2 linked regions of the Litorilinea aerophila genome follow. The protein of the gene in region 2 binds, or shares a complex with, the protein of the main gene of each other region. Links are inferred from orthologs where the notes say so. Each region holds a gene or a part of one and is shown on either strand. Other genes may lie near its edges.

Region 1 (2,938 bases), on a different replicon or contig from region 2:
GTCTGGATCTCAATGCCCATCTCCCAGCTTTGGCACTGGGCCAGGAACTCATCCTGGTCCAGCTCCATGGGCATCACCGACAGGCGGTATCCAGTTTCTTCCCGAATTGCCTGGGCCACCAGTTTGATGGTTCGATCCCGACGTTGGCTTTGCTCCAGGTCCTGAGTGGTGATGCCGGTGATCCCCGTGACCGAGATTTCCTGGAGGGTGGCCGGAATCCCCAAGACGCTGTTGGCGAGGATGACCAGCTTGTTGGCCGTGTCCCAGCCCTCCACATCCAGGGACGGATCCGCCTCGGCGATGCCACGGCGTTGTGCCTCTGCCAGGGCTTCGTCGAAGGCTCGCCCGGCGGCCATCTCGCTCAAGATGAAGTTGCTGGTGCTGTTGAAGATGCCCCGCAGGGCGAGAATCTCGGCCCCGATCAGGTCCCGCTGGCCGGTGTTGATGACCGGCAGGCCGCCACACACCGTGGCGCTGAAGGCCAGGCCGGCGCCGTGGGCCGCGGCCAGCCGGTGCAATTCCTGGTAGGCCAGGACCAGCGGCCCCTTGTTGGCCAGCACCACATGGATGCCCTGGGCCAGGGCACTCCGGACCACGCCCAGGCCTGGTTCGCCGTCCTGCAAGTTGACCGGCGTGGCTTCCAGCACCATCTGGCATGGACCTTCGACCAGCGCCTGGGCCGGGCGCTGACCGGGTCGGAACCCGGTCAGCCCGGCCACCTGGCCGCCAGCTTCTTTCCAATGCCGTACTTCGGCCGGGTCGTAGCCGGCCGGGTTAACCGCCACCCCGCTGCTGTCGGCCACACAGACCACCCGCAAGTGCACCCCGTAGCGGCGCTGCAGGCGATCTCCCCGCGTCTCCAGGATGCGCAACACCTGTTGGCCCACATGGCCCAGGCCAATCAGGCCCAAATCCACGTGCATGGTCATCCTTTACGCCTTGCCGGCGTGTTCTTTCACCAGCCGGGCAAAGCGAGCAAAGAGCAGGTCCGCATCATGGGGTCCGGGGCTTGCCTCGGGATGGTACTGGACGCAGAAGACGGGTTTGTCTTTCAGCCGCAACCCTTCCACCGTCTGATCGTTCAGATTGCGGTGGGTGATCTCCACGTTCTCCGGCAGACCTTCCTCCTGCAGGGCGTAGTTGTGGTTCTGGGCCGTGATTTGGACGTTGGTGGAATCCACGTCACTCACGGGTTGGTTGCTTCCGTGGTGGCCAAACTTGAGCTTGTAGGTCTGGCCTCCCAGGGCCAGGCCGATGATCTGGTGTCCCAGGCAGATGCCGAAGGTGGGCAGGTTGCTCTCCAGCAGCTCCTTCACCGCCTGGGCCGCGTAGGTCACAGCCGCCGGATCGCCGGGCCCATTGCTCAGGAAGATGCCGTCGGGCTTCATGGCCAGGACCGTACTGGCTGGTGTGTGGGCCGGTACCACCGTGACCCGCAGGCCGTGGCTGGTCAGGCGGCGCAGAATGTTGTGCTTGATGCCGAAATCGTAGGCCACCACCAGGGGCGCATCGCTGCTGGCCTGGCCGTGGCGGGGATCCGCGATCTCCTTGCCGGCGGGCACCGGTGTCCACTCGGAGCGGGTGCCATCCACCCAGTTGTACGGCTCCTGGCAGGTGACCTCCTGCACCAGATCCCGGCCGTCCAGCCCTTCCCAGCTTCGGGCCATGGCCAGCAACTCTTCCGCCGAATGCTGGCCGTCGGTGCTGAGGGCGGCGTGGAGCACACCTTTTTCTCGGATGCGGCGGGTGAGGGCCCGGGTGTCCACCTGGCTGATCCCCGGGATCCCGTGGCGGGCCAGGTAATCTGGCAGAGTCTCATTGGCTCGCCAGTTGGAGACTACGGGGCTCACCTCCCGCACGATGAAGGCCGTGATCTGAGGGCGGTCGCTTTCCACATCTTCCGGGTTGATCCCGGTATTGCCCACGTGGGAGACGGTCATACAGACCATCTGCCCCCGGTAGGAGGGATCGGTGATCACCTCCTGATAGCCGGTGAGGCTGGTATTGAAGACGACCTCGCCCACAACTGTGGTCGCGGCGCCAAAACCCTGCCCTTGAAAAATGGTGCCATCTTCCAGGACAAGCAGTGCATTCACGATGTTGTAACTCCTTTTTCCAACCAATTCCGATTCCAACCAATTCCGACCGAAAATAGACTCATAGCCTCTAGGCACTATGACCTGCAATTTTGATTCGGTCCACAGAGGACACAGATGGGGGACACAGATGGGGTTGGATAAAAATCTATGTTCATCTGTGCCATCTGTGGTTTTCTCCCGTTAGCCTCTGCGCACTTCCTGCTCCTGTTCCCGGCTCTCCCCTGACTTTTGCTGATATGCCAGCCGCAGGGGCTGCCACTCCCCCCACTTAAGCAGGTTGTTCCAGGCCGGCAATCGTTGGGGCGGCTCTTTAGCCGGCGCACGGGGCTGGACCAGGTCCATTAAGACGGCGACCTCGTCGCAGCGGTGGAATTTGGGGCAGTAGATACAGGCCTGCCACACTTTCGGACTGATGCTCCAGCGGTCCACCAGTTGAAAGCCCAGCCGCAGGAAAAATTTCTCCTGCAAGGTCAATGCACAGATCTGTTCGTATTCCCGCTCCCGGGCCAGGGCGATGAGCCGGTTGACCAACTGTGCGCCGATGCCCTGCCCCTGGTACTCCTCATGGATGGCCAGGGAGCGGATCTCCACCAATGTTTCGGTGAGGGGGACCAGGGAGCCGCAGCCCACCACCCGGTCCCTCTGCGCTTCATCCACGGCCACCAGCCAGTCTGCCAGAGTATGGCGGATGGCGGCTTCGCTCCGGGGCAACATCAGATTGCGCGCGGCAAAGTGATTGACCAGCGCGGCAATGGCTTCCACTTCATGTTCTTGTGCAGGGCGCACAGTGATGGGCATTTCTCCCGCTGTCCTCTGGAGGTTCTTCCTCCGACCATCCA
Region 2 (3,996 bases):
CTGGGGTTGGCGACAACGTGCGGCCGGGAGCCGCCCCTGGTAGGGGGCGCCCCCCGTGGCGGCCCGCCCCTACGGAAACGGGCACCCCGTTGTAGGCGTAGCTCATAGCTGCGCATCCGTTGCCCTTCCTTCACCCACCCAGGCCATGGCGACAACGTGCGGCCGGAGACCGCACCTACCGCAAACCGGGCCATCTACAGGAACCGGTATCGTCGCGTTTCATTCGCCCGAATCTTTCAACGATCCAACGGGTTGTTGTAAAATAGTTCAGATCCTGAACAGGTTGGCCCATTTGCCAACCTGCTTTTGTGTCGGACGCAGGAAATCGCCCAGTCGGTCGCCTGTGTCCGGTCTGTAACGGCAATGGTTGTCAAATTCTCCAGATTACAGGGGGACAAATGCCAAAACGAACCGACATTTCCTCCATCCTGATCATCGGCTCTGGCCCCATCGTCATCGGCCAGGCCTGTGAATTCGATTACTCTGGCGCCCAGGCCTGCAAAGCCCTGCGCCAGGAAGGGTACCGGGTGATCCTGGTCAATTCCAACCCGGCTACCATCATGACCGACCCCGAAATGGCGGACGTCACTTATGTGGAGCCGCTGACTGTGGAAATTCTGGAAAAAATCATTGCCAAAGAAAGGCCGGACGCACTCTTGCCCACCGTCGGTGGCCAGACGGGCCTGAACCTGGCTGTGGCCCTGGCCGAAGCCGGCATCCTGGATCGCTACGGCGTGGAGCTGATCGGCGCCAATTTGCGCGCCATGCAGGTGGCCGAAGACCGGGAGCTCTTCAAGGCCGCCATGACCGAGGTCGGCCTGGAATCGCCCCGCAGCGGCATCGCCCGCAGCCTGGAGGAAGCCCGCCGCATCGCCCAGGAGATCGGCCGCTACCCCATCTTTATCCGCCCCAGCTTCACCCTGGGCGGCAGCGGCGCGGGCACGGTCTTCACCCCCCAGGAATTTGACGAAAAGGTGCTCTGGGGGCTCAAGGAAAGCCCCGTCCACCGGGTGCTCATCGAAGAGTCCCTCATCGGTTGGAAGGAATACGAGCTGGAGGTGATGCGGGACAGCGCCGACAACTTTGTGGTGGTCTGCTCCATCGAAAACCTGGACCCCATGGGCGTCCACACCGGCGACAGCATCACCGTGGCTCCGGTCCAGACCCTGACCGACAAGGAATACCAGCGGCTGCGGGATCAGGCCCGGCTGGTCATGCGGGCCGTGGGCGTGGAAACCGGCGGCAGCAACGTCCAGTTTGCCGTGGATCCCAAGACGGGGCGCACGGTGGTCATCGAGATGAACCCCCGGGTCTCCCGCTCCAGCGCCCTGGCCTCCAAGGCCACCGGCTTCCCCATCGCCAAACTGGCCGCTAAGGTCGCGGTGGGCTACACCCTGGACGAGCTCAAGAACGACATCACCCAGCAGACGGTGGCCGCGTTCGAGCCATCCATCGACTACGTGGTGGTCAAGATTCCCCGCTGGGCCTTCGAGAAGTTCCCCGGCGTGGACCGGGAGCTGGGCCCCCAGATGAAGTCGGTGGGCGAGGTGATGGCCATCGGCCGCACCTTCAAGGAGGCCCTCCAGAAGGGCCTGCGCAGTCTGGAGATCGGCCGGGACGGCCTGGGCCCCATGGAGCGGGATGAAAATGGCCACTTCCGGGGCTACGACGAGAAGATCGAACTTCACGATCTGCTGCGCATCCCCAACCGGGATCGCCTCTTTGCCGTCTACGAAGCCCTGAAACGGGGGGACAGCCCGGCCACCGTCTGCCAGCTCACGGGCTACGATCCGTGGTTCGTGGCCCAGATGGCCGAGATCATCCAGTTCGAGCAGAGCCTGGAGCGCCTGGATGCCCCCACCCTGCGCCAGGCCAAGCGCCTGGGCTTCTCCGATTCCCAGCTGGCGCGGATGGTGAACGAGCGCATGGCCCAGGGGAAACTGGTCCTGCCCGAACGGCAGGCGACCAACGGCGATACGCCGCCGGAGAACGCCGAACTTTCCACCCCGGTTTCCGAGACCGACATCCGGGCGCTGCGGAAGAAGCTCCAGGTGCTCCCCACCTATCACCAGGTGGATACCTGCGCGGCCGAGTTCGAAGCCTACACCCCCTACCTCTACAGCAGCTACGAATCGGAAAGCGAGGCGCCGCCCACCGACCGCCGCAAGGTGATCATCCTGGGGGGCGGCCCCAACCGCATCGGCCAGGGCATCGAGTTCGACTACTGCTGCGTCCACGCCAGTTTCGCCCTCCAGGAGCTGGGCTACGAGACCATCATGGTCAACTGCAACCCGGAGACGGTCAGCACCGACTACGACACCAGCGACCGGCTCTACTTCGAGCCCCTGACCTTCGAGGATGTCCTGAACATCGTGGAACGGGAATCCAGCCGGGGCGAGCTGGCCGGGGTCATCGTCCAGTTCGGCGGCCAGACGCCCCTCAACCTGGCCACCAGCCTGCAGCGGGCCGGCGTCCCCATCCTGGGCACCCCGCCGGACGCCATCGACCTGGCCGAGGACCGGGATCGCTTCGGTGCGCTGTTGGATGAGCTCTCCATCCCTGCGCCGGCCCATGGCACAGCCCGCACCACGGAGGACGCGGTGGCCGTGGCCGGCCGCATTGGCTACCCGGTGGTGGTGCGGCCCTCCTACGTCCTGGGCGGTCGGGCCATGGCCATCGTGGATGACGAGGCCGCGCTGCGCCGCTACATGGCCGAGGCCGTGGCCGTCTCCATGGACAAGCCCATCCTCATCGACCAATTCCTGGAGGACGCCTACGAGGTGGATGTGGACGCCATCTGCGACGGCGAGCGGGTGATCATCGGCGGCATCATGCAGCACATCGAGGAAGCCGGCATCCACAGCGGCGACAGCGCGTGTGTCCTCCCGCCCTACAAGATCAGCAACTATCACCTGAACATCATCCGGGAGTACACCGAAAAGCTGGGCATGGCCCTGGGCGTGCGAGGTCTGATGAACGTCCAGTACGCCATCAAGGACGACGTGGTCTACGTGCTGGAGGTGAACCCCCGGGCCAGCCGCACCGTCCCCTTCGTCAGCAAGGCCACCGGCGTTCCCCTGGCCAAGCTCGCGGCCAAGGTGATGCTGGGCAAGAGCCTGGCCGAGTTGGGGCTGGTGGTGGAGCCCCCCCTGGACGGCTTCTTCGTGAAGGAGGCGGTGCTGCCCTGGAAGAAGTTCACCGGCATCGACGCCCTCTTGGGGCCGGAGATGCGTTCCACGGGCGAGGTGATGGGCCACGCCGCCAGCTTTGGCCATGCCTTTGCCAAGAGCCAGCTGGCCGCGGGGACTGGCCTGCCCCTGAGCGGTGGCGTGCTGATCACCGTCAACGACTTCGACAAGGGAGGCGCGCTCAAGATCGCCCGGGACCTGCACCGGCTGGGCTTCACCATATACGCCACCGCAGGCACGGGCGCGCTCATCAGCCGCAGCGGCATTCCCGTCACCATCCTGGCCAAGGCCATCACCGGAGCCCAGGGCTACACCACCCTGGACGCCATGCGGGATGGCAAGATCCAGCTCATCATCAACACGCCCCTGGGGCCGGACAGCCGGGAGGACGGCGCCAAGATCCGGCGGCTGGCCACCCGCATGGAGATCCCGCTGATCACCACCCTGTCCGCAGCCCAGGCCGCAGTCAGCGGCATCCGGGCCATGCGCCAACAGGAGCTGAAGGTGCGCAGCCTGCAAGAGCACTACGAGAAGCAGAAACAGCGGGTGTAGGCCACCCGGGTTTCGATCTTTGCCGGAAGACGCGCGGCTGGGAGCCGCACCTGCGGTAGGGGTTGCCCCATCGTAGGCGCAGCTCTCAGCTGCGCATCCGTCGTCGCCCCTTCACCCGCCGGGGTATGGCGACAATGGGCGGCTGGGCGCCGCCCCTGTGGTGGCTCAGGATCGGTCTCATCTGTGGATCAACCGGTGGAAGCATGGACGGCAGACGGGAAGCTTGGTGGGCCGGGCCGGGTTCCTGTACCCACGA

Evidence for each region. The genes of interacting proteins can lie anywhere in the genome.
Region 1: the proteins of carB (region 2) and carA are in contact, whole or in part, in a solved structure (PDB 1KEE), measured with the Escherichia coli proteins. The link is inferred for Litorilinea aerophila from one-to-one orthologs.

What each region holds. Positions count from the first base shown.
Region 1 is NZ_VIGC02000001.1:285,309-288,246, forward strand. What follows is about bases 15-2,885. They hold carA (glutamine-hydrolyzing carbamoyl-phosphate synthase small subunit), read right to left. Parts: upstream 2,097-2,885; coding sequence 933-2,096; downstream 15-932. Other genes in these bases: FKZ61_RS01095 (homoserine dehydrogenase), read right to left, coding at 15-923; FKZ61_RS01105 (GNAT family N-acetyltransferase), read right to left, coding at 2,280-2,885. In the rest of the region: more of FKZ61_RS01095, read right to left, coding at 1-14; more of FKZ61_RS01105, read right to left, coding at 2,886-2,897. UniProt on the Escherichia coli protein: Small subunit of the glutamine-dependent carbamoyl phosphate synthetase (CPSase).
Region 2 is NZ_VIGC02000057.1:2,732-6,727, reverse strand. The notes cover bases 12-3,940. They hold carB (carbamoyl-phosphate synthase large subunit), read left to right. Parts: upstream 12-398; coding sequence 399-3,740; downstream 3,741-3,940. In the rest of the region: FKZ61_RS23305 (kanamycin nucleotidyltransferase C-terminal domain-containing protein), read left to right, coding at 3,944-3,996. UniProt on the Escherichia coli protein: Large subunit of the glutamine-dependent carbamoyl phosphate synthetase (CPSase).